Linked DNA regions of Saccharophagus degradans 2-40. The main gene of each other region encodes a partner of the protein of the gene in region 2 in a complex. Links are inferred from orthologs where the notes say so. Each region holds a gene or a part of one and is shown on either strand. Other genes may lie near its edges.

Region 1 (4,667 bases), 390 kb from region 2 along the record:
ATGTGCTTTCTGTGTTTGCTGCCAATAATGTGAACGTTATCGATATGGTAAATAAAAGCCGTAACGACGTGGCGTACAATATTTTGGACTTGGCAGAAAAGCCAAGCGAAGACGTAATTGCAGCCTTAAAGGCCGTTGAGCACGTTATTTCTTTGCGTGTTATTTAATCAAAGTTTTGTGTGTAGGGCGGTTGCTGGTTAATTCTTCTGCAACTGGCCTACAGTTTTGATTAAGCACTTGCAAACACGGGCAAATTAGGGATAATGCCCACCCCTTGAGTAACTCTTTGTTTACTCAATTGGCGATGAAAATCGCTTTGCTATGGTGGCCCAGCTTGGTCCCCCCGCAACAATTCGCTACGAACCCCGCCAGGCCCGGAAGGGAGCAACGGTAGTAGTATAATTGTGTGCCGGGGTGTGGCTGGGTTGGGTCATCTCCAATCTTGTTCTATTTTCCACTCAAAATTTTATCCATTACCCAATTGGCTCGCGCAGCAGATTCGCCAAGGGATGGATGTGTGCTTGTACCCAGTAAATGTTCGTTCATAGCTTGCACATGATAGGTTTGTATGTGTTCTGGGTGCGCTAGGGTTTCCGTTGTTTCCCCTTGTTCATTCATTAGTGTTACGGGTTTGTCTTCAAATATTGCAAAGCGTATTTCGCCTGCGCTGCCAATTATTTCCACCTCGTCTAAACGGGTGCGGGCGCCAAAGTTCCAGTAACCGCTGCCTGTTACGCCGCTTTTAAATTGCCAAGCAGCTGTTACGGCGTCTTCCGCTTGATAAAGCTGTTGTTGGTTGGCGGCAAAGCCATTCACTTTGTGAATTGGGCCGAGCAAAAAGTCGAATAGGTCCAAGCCGTGGCTAGCTAAGTCGACAAAGTAGCCGCCGCCCGCTTGATCGGGCTGGGTGCGCCAATTTGTTTGTTTCGCTTTGTCGGTATCGGAAGGTGGTTTGCGAAAATTCCAGCTAATGTGGCGCACATCGCCAATAGCTTGTTCATCTAGCCACTGCTTAACTTTTAAAAAGCGCGGTAGGGTGCGGCGGTAGTAGGCTACAAACAGTGGTAGTTGCGCTTCATTAAAGGCTTCTACCATGGTTTCGCACTGTTTGTTGTTAAGTGCCATAGGCTTTTCTACGCAGCAGGGTTTGCCCGCAACAGCTACTTCTAGCGCATATTGCAGGTGGCTAGCCGGTGGTGTCGCAATATAAATAGCATCAATGTTGGGGTCGTGAATAAGCGCTTCAGCGCTGGCGTGCACCGTTGCTACACCGTGGCGTTTGGCGTAATCGTGCGCTTTGGCGGTATCTCTACGCATTACCGCGGCAAGTTGAGAGTGCTTGGTTTTATAAAAGGCTGGGCCGCTTTTTACTTCGGTTACGTCGCCGCAGCCAATAATGCCCCAGCGGATAGGTGCGGTTAGGGTTTTCATCGTTTGCTCCTTCTATTTAAGCGGTGTATTCACGGCTTGTTTGGTCAACATTGGCATTCTATTCGTAATAACTGGTGTGTGCCTTTGTGAGTCAGTACACTCTGCGGCTATAATCGCTTCTTTTTCTACTCCTTTAAAATAGAGAACCACGCTGTAATGAGCTATCAGGTACTTGCCCGTAAGTGGCGCCCGCGCACTTTCCGCGAAATGATTGGCCAAGAGCACGTTTTACGCGCGCTTATTAACGCCCTCGATCACGGACGTCTGCATCACGCTTACCTGTTTACCGGCACGCGCGGCGTGGGCAAAACCTCCATAGCACGTATTCTAGCTAAGTGTTTGAATTGCGAAACTGGGGTTAGTTCCGAGCCATGTGGTGAATGCAGTGCCTGTGTGGAAATCAGTGAGGGCCGCTTTGTCGACCTTATCGAGGTGGATGCGGCATCGCGCACCAAAGTAGAAGATACGCGCGAGCTGCTCGACAACGTGCAATATGCACCCACGCGCGGCCGCTACAAAATATACCTCATCGATGAGGTGCACATGCTCTCTAACCACAGTTTTAACGCTTTGCTTAAAACCTTAGAGGAGCCGCCAGAGCATGTGAAGTTTCTACTGGCAACCACAGACCCGCAAAAACTGCCGGTAACTATATTATCTCGATGTTTACAGTTTAATCTCAAAAATATGAGCCCCGAGCGCATAGTGGGCCATTTGTCGCATATTTTAGAAAAAGAAGTTATCCCCTTTGAGGAGTCTGCCCTGTGGCAGTTGGCGCGCTCGGCAGATGGCAGTATGCGCGATGCACTAAGCTTAACCGACCAAAGTATTTCGTTTGGCGGTGGCAAGGTTAGCGAAGACGAAGTCGCTTCCATGCTTGGCACCATTGACCACAAACTAGTGCAAAACCTTGTGGGCGCGTTAATAGCCGGGGATGGCAGCCAAATTTTAACGTCGGTTGCTAAATTTGCCGAACACGCCCCAGACTTCGATGTAGCTCTGGCCGACCTCATAACACTGCTGCACCGCATTGCTATTGCGCAAGCGCTACCCGATGCGCTAGATAACAGCTACGGCGATCGCACCCAAATATTGGAGTTTGCGAGTAAGCTTGCCCCTGAAGATGTGCAGCTGTTTTATCAAACGGCCCTTATTGGCCGGCGTGATTTGTCACTGTCGCCCGACCCGCGCAGCGGCTTTGAAATGACTTTGCTGCGAATGCTGGCATTTAAGCCACAAGGTGTGGCCGATGTGCCTACTCAGCGCCTACAGGCACAGCCCGCCAGTGCGCCGGCTAGTAGTTCTGACGTTGCTTCTGTTGCAGCTCCTGCGGCTCCGACTGCTCAAGCAGCACCGCAGCCCTCGTCTAATGTTGAGCCTGCACCTGCTCAAGCGGCCCCCGAGCAGACTGAGCCCAGCCCGCCAGCGCAGACGTCTCCGCCACAGCAAAACGTTGCGCCAAACACGGTGGAAGACAATTCGCCACCCGCAGATTACTACGACAATATGCCGCCTTACGAGGAGGCCCAAGAGCCTGTAAAAAAGCCCCAAGCTGAGCCTCAACAGGCTCAGGCAGAGGTGCCCGCAAGTGAGCCCGCGCCGTTAGGGCCAATGCATACTGTGGTAACCGCTGCAGAGTCAACCCAAGCCGTTGCCGAGCCGGAAGTAAATACTTCGGCCCCTGCTAAAACGCCGGCGGATGCTCTGCGTGAGCAGGTAAAAGCCATTGTGGGCAAGGAGGGCATAAGTGCCCCGCCAAAACCTGCACAGCAATTGAAAAATACCCCCGCCGCGCCCATAAATGCAGCGCCGGTAGTGACTACGCCAATAAGCTTAGAAGAGCTAACCCCATCGCATTGGGTAAGTGTATACAACCAGCTAAATGTTAAGGGTATTTTGCAAAGTACTGCTGCAAACACTGTGCTAATTGGGCGTGAAGATAATCATTTAGATTTCGCGTTAGACGAGCAAAAAAGTAGCCTCTTCGACCCGAGCCACAGCGATAGGTTATCTGCGCTATTAAGCGATTATTTTGGTGTGCCTATCAAAGCAGCTATCCACCTGCAAAACTTGCCGGGTGATTTAGAAACACCAGCGGCTTACGCCATACGTATAGATCAAGAAAAACGCGTGGCAGCCATACAAAATATGTACGATGACCCTGTAGTGCAAACACTACAGCAACAATTTAATGCAACACTCGTTGAAGAAACTGTTACCTACCAATAGCCAAAAGCTTGGTTGTTGAGTTTAACCGTGGAGAAAAATTATGATTGGTCTTGGCGATATGATGAAACAAGCCCAGGAAATGCAAGAAAAAATGGCCCGTATGCAAGAAGATATGGCCAATATTGAATCCGAAGGGCAGGCGGGCGCTGGTTTGGTGAAAGTTGTAATGACTGGCCGCCACGATGTAAGAAAAGTAACTATCGACCCCAGTGTTTTAGAAGAAGACAAAGAAATGCTGGAAGATTTAATAGCTGCGGCGGTAAACGATGCCGTACGTAAAACCGAAGAAGCTACCAAGCAAAAAATGAGCGAAATTACCGGCGGCTTGCAAATGCCTCCCGGTTTTAAAATGCCATTCTAAAAACTATTGGGTATACACCACGGCATGTTTAGTCCGCTTATAGATCAACTTATCAACTCGCTTCGACACTTGCCTGGCGTGGGGCCAAAATCGGCACAGCGCATGGCGCTCCATTTGCTCGAGCGCGACCGAGAAGGGGCACAAAACCTGTCGGAAGTTTTAGCGAAAGCGGTGGAGCACGTACACCGCTGCCAGCAGTGCCGCACTTTAACAGAGCAAGCGCTGTGTAATATTTGTAGCAACGCACGTCGCAATCGTAAAGAGCTGTGCATAGTAGAAACCCCCGCAGATGTAATCGCCATAGAAACATCGGCGGTGTTCTCTGGTTATTATTTTGTCTTGCTGGGTCGGTTATCACCTATCGACGGCATAGGCCCCAAAGAAATAGGTATGGATGTATTGGCTTCCCGTTTTGCCGAAGGTGAAATAGAAGAAGTGATTATTGCAACCAACCCAACTATTGAAGGCGAAGCAACCGCGCACTACATTTCGGAGCGGGCCAAAGCGCAAGGTATAAAAGTGTCGCGTATCGCACACGGCATACCAATAGGTGGCGAATTAGAATATGTAGATGGCGGCACCTTAGCGCACGCTATTAGTCGCAGACAGGAGATATAACTTGGCGGACGATTTAGTAAAACAGCCC
Region 2 (4,724 bases):
GGTAAGGCTGTGCGCGCCTTGGCCTGCATAGCTGCTGTTGCCACTGGTGTTGGAATCAAATACCCAGCGTTGGCTAAGCTGCCCATTGCGCCAGTCCCATGCTGCTACCACGGTGCGGGTGTAGTACCCGCGCGACATAATCAAACTTGGGTTTTGGCCATCTAAGTAGGCTACGCCACCTAAAAATCTATCAACACGGTTGCCGTAGTTGTCGCCCCAGCTAGAAACACTGCCGCGCGCGGGTACGTAGTTAACGGTATTTAGCGCTCTACCGGTTTGGCCTTCAAACATGGTGAGGTATTCGGGGCCAGATAAAACATAGCCTGCACTGTTGCGGTAATCGGCATTGCTGTCTCCTATTACTACTCCTTGGCTGTCTTTGGTGGCGTCTGCGGTTTTAACTGCAACTTCTGCTTTGCCATCGCTATCAAAATCGAATGCTAAAAATTGCGTGTAGTGGGCGCCTGCTCGAATATTGCGGCCTAGGTCTATGCGCCACATAAACTCGCCAGATATTTCGTAAGCGTCGAGATACACATTGCCGGTGTAGCCACTTTGCGAGTTGTCTTTTGCGTTGGAGGGGTCCCATTTTACGATTAGCTCGTAACCGCCATCGCCGTCTAAATCGGCTGCGCTTATATCGTTGGGGCTATAGGTGTATGCCACTCCGTCGGGGGTGGTGCCACCTGGTGGTCTTTGCAGCGGAATAGTGCGGTATATATCGCTCCATACATGTGTGGTGGCTAGTGATTGGCTCGCGCCGTTTACTATGGCTTCTACCGCGTAATTAGCGTTTGGGTTGCCGCTGGTATCTACAAAGTTTGTTTTATTGGTAAGGGGGGAGCTGGTTAATAGTGTGCCGTTTCTATATACGTTGAAGCTGGTGTTATCTGGCTCTTGCCCCAACCAGCGCCAGCTTACTAATACGCTGCCGTCTTTGCGATCTATGGCCACCAACCCGCGGTCGAGGTTTTCCATGTTGTATTGGCTGTGAGCGGCAAGTGGGAAAGCAGCAGCACCTAAAAATATAACGGGGGTTAACGCATGCTTTATAGCGTGGAACAGTTTGGTGTGTGCACCAAATTTGGGACGAGTGAGTGCCGACATGGGTTATGTCTCCTTATTATTGGAATGTGTCTTCGCAAACGTGATGTGTTGTGATTGCTCTTTTTTATTTGGTAAAGCTTAACGAGCGGGTGCTGCTAACAACTGTGTAAGTGTTGCAGTTTATTTGTATGACAACTGTGAGGAAGTAATCAAAATATCATGCTTATTTTAATTCTAAAGCAATGATTGGTATTTAAAATGGTGCGGGGCAGTCAAAGTGAATATTTGCGCCACTGGTAGGGTGGCTAAGATTGAGTGTTTGGGCATGCAGCAACAAACGTGAATTACACGAGTCGGCATCTTGTGGGGCGTAAAAGTAGTCGCCAATGATGGGGTGGCCAATCTGCTGCATGTGTACACGCAATTGGTGGGATCGACCCGTATGGGGGAATAGGTGTACCCGCGTAGCTTGCATGGCTGTGTTGCGGTCTACAACGCTATATTGGGTAAGTGCTGGCTTGCCATGTAGCCAGTCTACTTTCTGTTTGGGGCGGTTCTCCCAATCACAGATAAGTGGCGAGCTTATCTCACCAGATTGCTGCTCAACTAACCCATGCACCACTGCAACATACATTTTTTTTATGGTACGGCGCTCGAATTGTTTACCTAAGTGCGATTGCGCGGGTTTATTTAGGGCAAAAATCATTAAGCCCGAGGTGGCCATATCTAAACGGTGCACCACTAACGCTGTAGGAAACTGCGCTTTTACCCTATCAAATAGGTTCTGTGGCGATGCAAGCCCAGGCACAGAGAGCAGGTCGGTAGGCTTATTCACTACAACTATATCTTCGTCGCAATGCAGTAATTCGAATTGAGCCGGTGCTAGGTTGGTTTGCATAGTTTTGTTAAGTGGGCGATATGTATTGGGCAATGAGGTATAAAGGCGCCACTATACCCGATATAATCGCGCAGCACTTTATGCACGTGCGTTTTATCCCCCGATTCCACCAATTGGTAATAGGCCAATTTAAGAGGTTTTAATGAGCTTAGTGCCCATGCCGCCGTACCCTTGGCTCGAGTCCGTATGGGACGAGTTTGCAGAAAAGTTAGCCCAAAAGCGGGTTCCCCACGCGCTGTTAATTACAGGGCAAGAAGGTTTGGGGTCGGATACCCTAGCTAAAGCCATGGGGCAGTTGCTGCTGTGCTTATCGCCATTAGAGGGGATAGCCTGCGGTAAGTGCAGAGCCTGCCAATTGCTGCAAGCAGGCAGCCACCCAGATTTACTTTGGATTGCGCCAGAAGAGGCGGGCAAGCAAATTAAAATAGACCAAATTCGCAGGGTTACCGAGTTTGTATCTAAAACGGCTCAGCAGGGCGGTAAAAAGGTCGTGGTGGTTACGCCCACCGAAGCGATGAATAATAATTCATCCAATGCCTTGCTAAAAAGCTTGGAAGAGCCTGCTGGGGATACCGTACTTATTTTAATTACTTTCCAAGAAAGCCAAATACTACCCACCATTCGCAGCCGCTGTGCACGTATTGTGCTTACCACACCCTCTTACGATGTGGCGCAAAGTTGGCTGCAAGAAAATGGCCACCAAGCTGCAATACCTTTGCTAGGGGAAGCGGGCGGTGCGCCACTTAAAGGCGTAGAGTGGCTTAAAACGGAATACGTAGAGCAACGCCAAAAAGCCATGGCGTGTTTAGAGCAGCTAGCAAGCCAAACACGTGGCCCCGTAAGCGCGGTTGCTCAGCTGGGCGGCATAAGCGCCCCAGTGCTTGTAGAGTTAATGCTTAACCTCGTGGATAGCCTTATTACAACTAAGCTGGCACCTAGTAGCGTAAGGGCCGAACAGCGGCAGGAATCGATTCAGCCGTTAGCCCAATATATGGCACGTGTTTCTGGTCAGATGCTATTTCGGTTTAGAGAACGGCTGTGTGAGCAAAAGCTTAAATTAATCCGCAATGCCAACCTTAATCAAACGTTATTTATTGAAGAATTGCTGATGGATTGGCAGTTGGTAGCAAAAAGCTAACAATTCGCTGCTAGACTCAAAAAAGGTTGCACATTTGTTACGAGCGGGCGGTATTTTGTGGTGTATTATCCCCTTCGTATAGCTATAGACACATTCGCGTTAATTGACTAAGGTAACGGCGAAAACAGAGGAGTAAGCGATGAAAGGTATAGGTGGCGGTGCTCGTAACGGGATATTGTCCCTCACCATTCGAGACAAAGCGGTGCTGTATGCGGCCTATATGCCATTTGTAGAGCATGGCGGGCTGTTTATCCCAACGAATAAATCGTATGTGTTGGGCGATGAAGTGTTTATGTTGCTTAGTTTAATGGACGAGCCAGAGAAAATTCCTGTAGCTGGCCGCGTAATATGGATCACCCCAAAAGGGGCACAGGGCAACCGAGCAGCGGGCATTGGCGTACAATTTAGCGGTGAAGATGATATTGCCGCAAACAAAATAGAAAACTACTTAGCAGGTTCACTAGAATCAGATAGACCTACCCACACCATGTAGCGTGTTATTTATAGTTGTATCTTCTTTTGTGTACCAAGTTGGCAAACCTTGCTTGGTACAACCCTCTAGTTAAACCCCACATTTAATTATTACTTTTTTGGAGCACATTAATGCTTGTTGATTCCCATTGTCACCTCGACCGATTAGACCTTAGTCGCTACGAAGACGGTTTAGATGGCGCAATTGCTGCCGCAAAAGAGCAGGGTGTAAAAACCATGTTATGCGTGTGCATTAGCGAAGAGAATAAACAGCAAGTAGTAGATATAGCCAGTAAATACGAAGGCTTATTTTGCTCTGTGGGCACGCATCCATCCGATGTAACCAGCGAAGTTGTGAGTGTAGAAACGTTAGTGGAATGGGCCAAAGCGCCAAAAGTTGTTGCGCTAGGTGAGTCGGGCTTAGATTACTACTACAGTAAAGACTACGCAGACATTCAAAAGCAAAGTTTTGCTAACCACTTAATTGCAGGCGCCCAATTAGATTTGCCCGTTATTGTGCATACGCGCGATGCAAGGCAAGACACTTTAGATTTAATAAAAGAATACGGCAGCACTGAGTCTGCAGGTGTGCTGCATTGCTTTACCGAAAATTGGGAAATGGCCAAGGCGGCGATGGATTTAAATTATTATATTTCTATCTCTGGAATCGTGACTTTTCGCAATGCCGAGTCGCTGCGCGATGTAGTTAAAAAAATGCCATTAGATCGGTTGCTAGTAGAAACCGACTCACCTTACTTAGCGCCTGTACCATTTCGCGGTAAACCGAACGAGCCGCGTTATGTAAGAGAGGTCGCGCAATTTGTTGCCGATTTAAAAGGCATTAGTTTGGAGTCGTTAGCAGAAATCACCACAAATAATTTTCATACCTTATTTAAAAGAACAAAATAACAGCGAAGCGCTAATAGCTAACTCATAATAGCTAATCACTAGTAATCAGCTACTAGCGATTAGCTATTGTTTATGTGTTTTAGTGCGCGGTATATGCAAATATACCTAGCGTGGCACCTACAAACCCGCCTGCACTTTGCGTGCTTAATATAGTTCCATCTTGTGTTTCGCCTACCGATTGCCACTTGGTGTTATTTGTGGAATAGCTGAAATCATATTTGTCGTTATTAAATTCTATTTTCAAATATAAGCCATTGCGAA
Region 3 (4,722 bases), 2.1 Mb from region 2 along the record:
TTTATACCTTGGGTCTTCTTTTTAGCGGTCCCTTTTATCTAAGTTTCATAGTGTAGTTGGTTGTTTATTCACCATATCTAATAGGGTGTGCGCAGTTGTCTCTGCCGATATTAGTCGGGGCTGGTTGTGTTGTGCTCTTGGCTCTACAGCTTTCGCTGTAGCAATGTTTTTGTTTGTCGTTTTAAAGTTATAAGTTTGGAGTTATGGAATTGCCTGAATCTGCGTGGGAGCAATGTGTCTCTAGTTTGCAAAGTGAATTGCCGGCACAACAGTTTAATACCTGGATACGCCCCCTGCGTGTGCAGCAAGCAGAAGCCAGTAATCAGCTCCACTTAATTGCGCCTAACCGCTTTGTATTGGATTGGGTGAACGACAAGTTTAAAAGCCGTATAGATGAGCTGTTGTCCTCCGCCGATCACCATCCTATTACTAGCGTAGAAATTAGTGTTGCGCCTAGACGTTCCACTAGCTTTGAAACCAACCAAGGTGTTGCTGCACGGCAAAAAAGGCAGCAAGAGGCGCCGCGACAAAATATAGCGTCAAGCCAACCCTCAAATAGTTATAGTCGGCAACCCCAGCAGCCAGCGGTTGAAATGCCAGCCGAGTCGCAAATGGCCCAGGTTGAATTATTGCCTGCTGCACCGCCAGCGCCACTTAATAATGGCTACAACACTGAATCTTTCGCGCAACCCTATAACGATAACCCTATGGGGCAGGGCAAAGTAGATAAAGTGGATGTAGAGGGCGGTTTACAGCACAAGTCTAATCTTAACCCTACCTTTATATTCGATAACTTTGTTGTGGGTAAATCCAACCAGCTTGGCTTGGCCGCTGCCACGCAGGTAGCAGAAAACCCCGGTGGTTCGTATAACCCGCTTTTTATATATGGCGGTGTAGGTTTAGGTAAAACTCACTTAATGCACGCGGTAGGTAACGCGCTTTGTGTGCGCAAGCCCGGTGCCAAGGTGGTTTACCTGCATTCTGAGCGTTTTGTTGCCGATATGGTAAAAGCGCTGCAGTTAAACGCCATTAACGATTTTAAACGTTATTACCGCTCGGTAGATGCATTACTTATTGATGATATTCAGTTCTTCGCAGGTAAAGAACGGTCGCAGGAGGAGTTCTTCCATACGTTTAATGCGCTTTTGGAAGGCGGTCAGCAAATTATTTTAACCTGCGACAGATACCCTAAAGAAATCAATGGCTTAGAGGAGCGTCTCAAATCCCGCTTTGGCTGGGGGTTAACTGTTGCTATCGAACCGCCAGAGTTAGAAACCCGCGTGGCAATATTAAAGCGCAAAGCAGAGCAGGTGGGCGCCCCTTTACCTAACGACGCGGCATTCTTTATTGCCCAGCGTATACGCTCTAACGTGCGTGAGTTAGAAGGAGCACTAAAGCGTGTGATAGCCAATGCCCACTTTACCGGCAGAGATATTTCGGTAGAGCTTGTGCGCGAAGCACTTAAAGATTTGTTGGCCCTGCAAGACCGCCTAGTAAGTATCGATAACATTCAGCGCGTAGTAGCCGAGTATTACAAAATTAAAGTATCGGATCTGCACTCTAAAAGGCGCAGCCGTTCAGTAGCACGGCCTAGGCAAGTGGCAATGTATTTAGCGAAAGACCTAACACACCACAGTTTGCCCGAAATTGGCGAAGCGTTTGGTGGGCGAGACCACACAACGGTTTTGCACGCATGCCGTAAAATTAAAGAAATGATCGAGTCGGACGCAGATATTAGAGAAGATGTTAAGAATCTTTTGCGTACACTCACCACCTAACGCTACCTGCGCTGGGTGCCCAGTGGTATCCTACGGGTTATCAAAATATCTAATATAAATAGCAACTTATATAAATAACATCTTAGTTGTTAGAGAGCTTAACCCTTAAGGTTAACCCGTAAAAAACGTAACGAATCTATAGCAGTATTACATAGCAATTTTTCAGGACATATAAAGGGAACCTCCCATGAAATTCATTGTTTCACGTGAAACTATTCTTAAACCACTACAGTTGGTTGCCGGTGTGGTAGAGCGTCGTCAAACATTGCCCGTGTTGGCAAACGTATTGATTGTATTAGAAGGCGAGCAGTTGTCGCTTACAGGTACAGACCTTGAGGTAGAGATTGTGGGCCGCGTAACTGTCGATCAGGCAATTAGCGAAGGCGAAATTACTGTACCCGCTAAGAAGTTCCTAGATATATGTCGTGCACTACCAGACGGTTCAGTTATTGAGTTTACGCTTGATGATCAGAAAGTTACTGTAAAAAGTGGCCGCAGTCGTTTTACGCTTTCATCTTTATCTGCCAATGAATTCCCAGCGGTAGAGCAGGGCAGCAACGATATTAACTTTAGCTGCGAGCAAAAAGAGGTTAAGCGCCTTATTGATCGCACTGCGTTTGCTATGGCGCAGCAAGATGTTCGTTACTACTTAAATGGTATGTTGTGGGAAGTGCGAGCAGGAGCTTTACGTGTAGTGTCTACCGATGGCCACCGATTAGCCATGTGTACTCGCCCAATCAATATAGATGTAGCAGAGCCAGTACAGGCAATTTTGCCGCGTAAGGGTGTTATTGAATTGTCGCGCTTGCTTAACGATTCAGAAGAAAATGTTGAGCTAACTATGGGCCCTAACCATATTCGTGCTACCACTACTGAATACACCTTTACCTCCAAGCTTGTAGACGGCAAGTTCCCAGATTACGAGCGCGTATTACCTAAGGGTGGGGACAAGATTGTATTGGGTGAGCGCGCTGTACTAAAACAAGCATTTGCCCGTACAGCTATTCTTTCTAACGAGAAATACCGCGGTGTGCGTCTTCTATTAGAAACTGGCCAGCTTACTATTATTGCTAACAACCCAGAGCAAGAAGAAGCTGAGGATCAAGTAGCCGTAGAGTATGAAGGTGACTCAATTGAGGTAGGTTTTAACGTTAGCTACCTACAAGATGTAACCAACGTACTAGATACAGACAAGATTAAAATGACGCTTTCTGATTCTAATAGCAGTGCTTTGCTAGAAGAGCCAGAAAACGCCGACTCTGTATATGTAGTAATGCCAATGCGTCTATAACCTATTCCGATAGGTTATTTTCCTCCCTTTAGTTCTTAGGCCGCTTTAGTGCCCCATCTCTCGAACTTAAAAGTACAGCAGTTTCGCAATTTGGGCTTGGTAGATATAACACCAAGCCCAACGCTCAACCTTGTTTACGGTGAAAATGGCTCGGGTAAAACCAGTCTGTTAGAAGCTATAAGCGTACTTGCTCACTGTCGATCCTTTCGTACCCACAAGTACAGACGTCTGATTCAAGACACAACTACAGCATTTACTGTGTTTGCCACGGTAGAAGGTAGTGACGCATTTAAGGTAGGTGTGCAACGCGAGTGGTCTGGCAAGAGCACAGCTAAGTTGGATGGTTTAAGTGCAAAGTCATCCGCTCAGCTCGCCACCAACTTACCTGTTCAGATAATAGATGCCCATACCTTTGCTTTGTTAGAGGGTGGCTCTAAAGCTAGGCGCAAGTTCTTTGATTGGTTAGTGTTTCACGTGAAACATGAATTCAAAACAGCTTGGGCAAACTACGTTAAATGTGTAAAACAACGGAATAGTTTGCTGCGACATGATAAAATAGCCTATTCCGACCTACGCCCCTGGGATGAGCAAATCGCAGGGTTGGCGGCTACCATAGATGAATGCCGTGTTGAGTGTATAACACCGCTTATTCAGGCGTTTAAAGCGCTTATGGGTGAGTGTAAGTTTGCGGATAACGTAGATTTAACGTTGGCTTATCAGCCGGGTTGGAAAGAGGGGGAGCTAAGCTTTCCAAAACAGTTAGAGCAGGCTTTCGCGCGTGATAGAAAACTAGGCTACACCATCTTAGGCCCGCATAAATCTGATTTAAAAATTACAGCTAATGGCTCGCCTGCAGTAGAGGTTTTATCTCGCGGCCAGCAGAAGGCAGTAATTAACGCTTTGCATATAGCAGAAGCGCAAGTTTACAAAACACAAATAGGGCGCACGCCGGTGTTCCTGTTAGATGATATGCCTTCCGAGTTGGATGCAAATCATATAGCTATACTCAGTGGCTGGCTAAGTAATTTAGGTGCGCAGGTATTTGTTACAGGGGTGGACGCGAATAAGTTAGCGTCTGTATGGCCCCTACAAAAGAACGAAGCAATAAAAATGTTTCACGTGAAACAAGGTGAAGTAACGGTTTCTCAATAATATTACCCACAGTGATGTAGGTTTTAGGAAAATAATATGAGTGAAGAACAACGCAATTACGACTCCTCCAGTATTAAGGTACTTAAAGGTTTAGATGCAGTACGCAAGCGCCCAGGTATGTATATTGGCGATACCGACGACGGTACTGGCTTGCACCACATGGTGTTTGAGATTGTAGATAACTCCATCGACGAAGCTTTGGCTGGCCACTGTAACGAGATTAAAGTTGTAATTCACCCTAATGAATCGGTAACCGTGTCGGACAACGGCCGTGGTATTCCTACCGAAATGCACGAAGAGGGTGTGTCTGCAGCAGAAGTAATTATGACTGTACTGCACGCAGGCGGTAAGTTTGATGACAATACCTACAAGGTTTCCGGCGGCTTGCACGGTGTGGGTGTATCGGTTGTTAACGCACTATCTGAAGTATTAACGCTTACTATTCGTCGTGGTGGCCAAGTATTTGAGCAGGTATATCACCACGGTGTTCCTCAAGCACCG

What was found.
Region 1: the proteins of SDE_RS08650 (region 2) and dnaX are in contact, whole or in part, in a cryo-EM structure (PDB 8GIZ), measured with the Escherichia coli proteins. The link is inferred for Saccharophagus degradans 2-40 from one-to-one orthologs.
Region 3: the proteins of SDE_RS08650 (region 2) and dnaN are in contact, whole or in part, in a cryo-EM structure (PDB 8GIZ), measured with the Escherichia coli proteins. The link is inferred for Saccharophagus degradans 2-40 from one-to-one orthologs.

Annotation. Positions count from the first base shown.
Region 1 is NC_007912.1:1,729,044-1,733,710, forward strand. Bases 1,201-4,123 are described here. They hold dnaX (DNA polymerase III subunit gamma/tau), read left to right. Parts: upstream 1,201-1,587; coding sequence 1,588-3,660; downstream 3,661-4,123. Other genes in these bases: SDE_RS06995 (Gfo/Idh/MocA family protein), read right to left, coding at 1,201-1,431; SDE_RS07005 (YbaB/EbfC family nucleoid-associated protein), read left to right, coding at 3,701-4,021; recR (recombination mediator RecR), read left to right, coding at 4,046-4,123. In the rest of the region: SDE_RS06990 (phosphoglycerate dehydrogenase), read left to right, coding at 1-167; more of SDE_RS06995, read right to left, coding at 448-1,200; more of recR, read left to right, coding at 4,124-4,639; rnd (ribonuclease D), read left to right, coding at 4,641-4,667. UniProt on the Escherichia coli protein: Part of the beta sliding clamp loading complex, which hydrolyzes ATP to load the beta clamp onto primed DNA to form the DNA replication pre-initiation complex.
Region 2 is NC_007912.1:2,118,185-2,122,908, forward strand. The notes cover bases 1,106-4,085. They hold SDE_RS08650 (DNA polymerase III subunit delta'), read left to right. Parts: upstream 1,106-2,087; coding sequence 2,088-3,083; downstream 3,084-4,085. Other genes in these bases: SDE_RS23195 (cellulose binding domain-containing protein), read right to left, coding at 1,106-1,107; SDE_RS08645 (RluA family pseudouridine synthase), read right to left, coding at 1,301-1,945; SDE_RS08655 (PilZ domain-containing protein), read left to right, coding at 3,223-3,576; SDE_RS08660 (TatD family hydrolase), read left to right, coding at 3,687-4,085. Outside these bases: more of SDE_RS23195, read right to left, coding at 1-1,105; more of SDE_RS08660, read left to right, coding at 4,086-4,463; SDE_RS08665 (glycoside hydrolase family 43 protein), read right to left, coding at 4,543-4,724. UniProt on the Escherichia coli protein: Part of the beta sliding clamp loading complex, which hydrolyzes ATP to load the beta clamp onto primed DNA to form the DNA replication pre-initiation complex.
Region 3 is NC_007912.1:180-4,901, forward strand. Bases 1,040-4,017 are described here. They hold dnaN (DNA polymerase III subunit beta), read left to right. Parts: upstream 1,040-1,965; coding sequence 1,966-3,069; downstream 3,070-4,017. Other genes in these bases: dnaA (chromosomal replication initiator protein DnaA), read left to right, coding at 1,040-1,778; recF (DNA replication/repair protein RecF), read left to right, coding at 3,118-4,017. Also shown: more of dnaA, read left to right, coding at 204-1,039; more of recF, read left to right, coding at 4,018-4,221; gyrB (DNA topoisomerase (ATP-hydrolyzing) subunit B), read left to right, coding at 4,258-4,722. UniProt on the Escherichia coli protein: Confers DNA tethering and processivity to DNA polymerases and other proteins. Acts as a clamp, forming a ring around DNA (a reaction catalyzed by the clamp-loading complex) which diffuses in an ATP-independent manner freely and bidirectionally along dsDNA.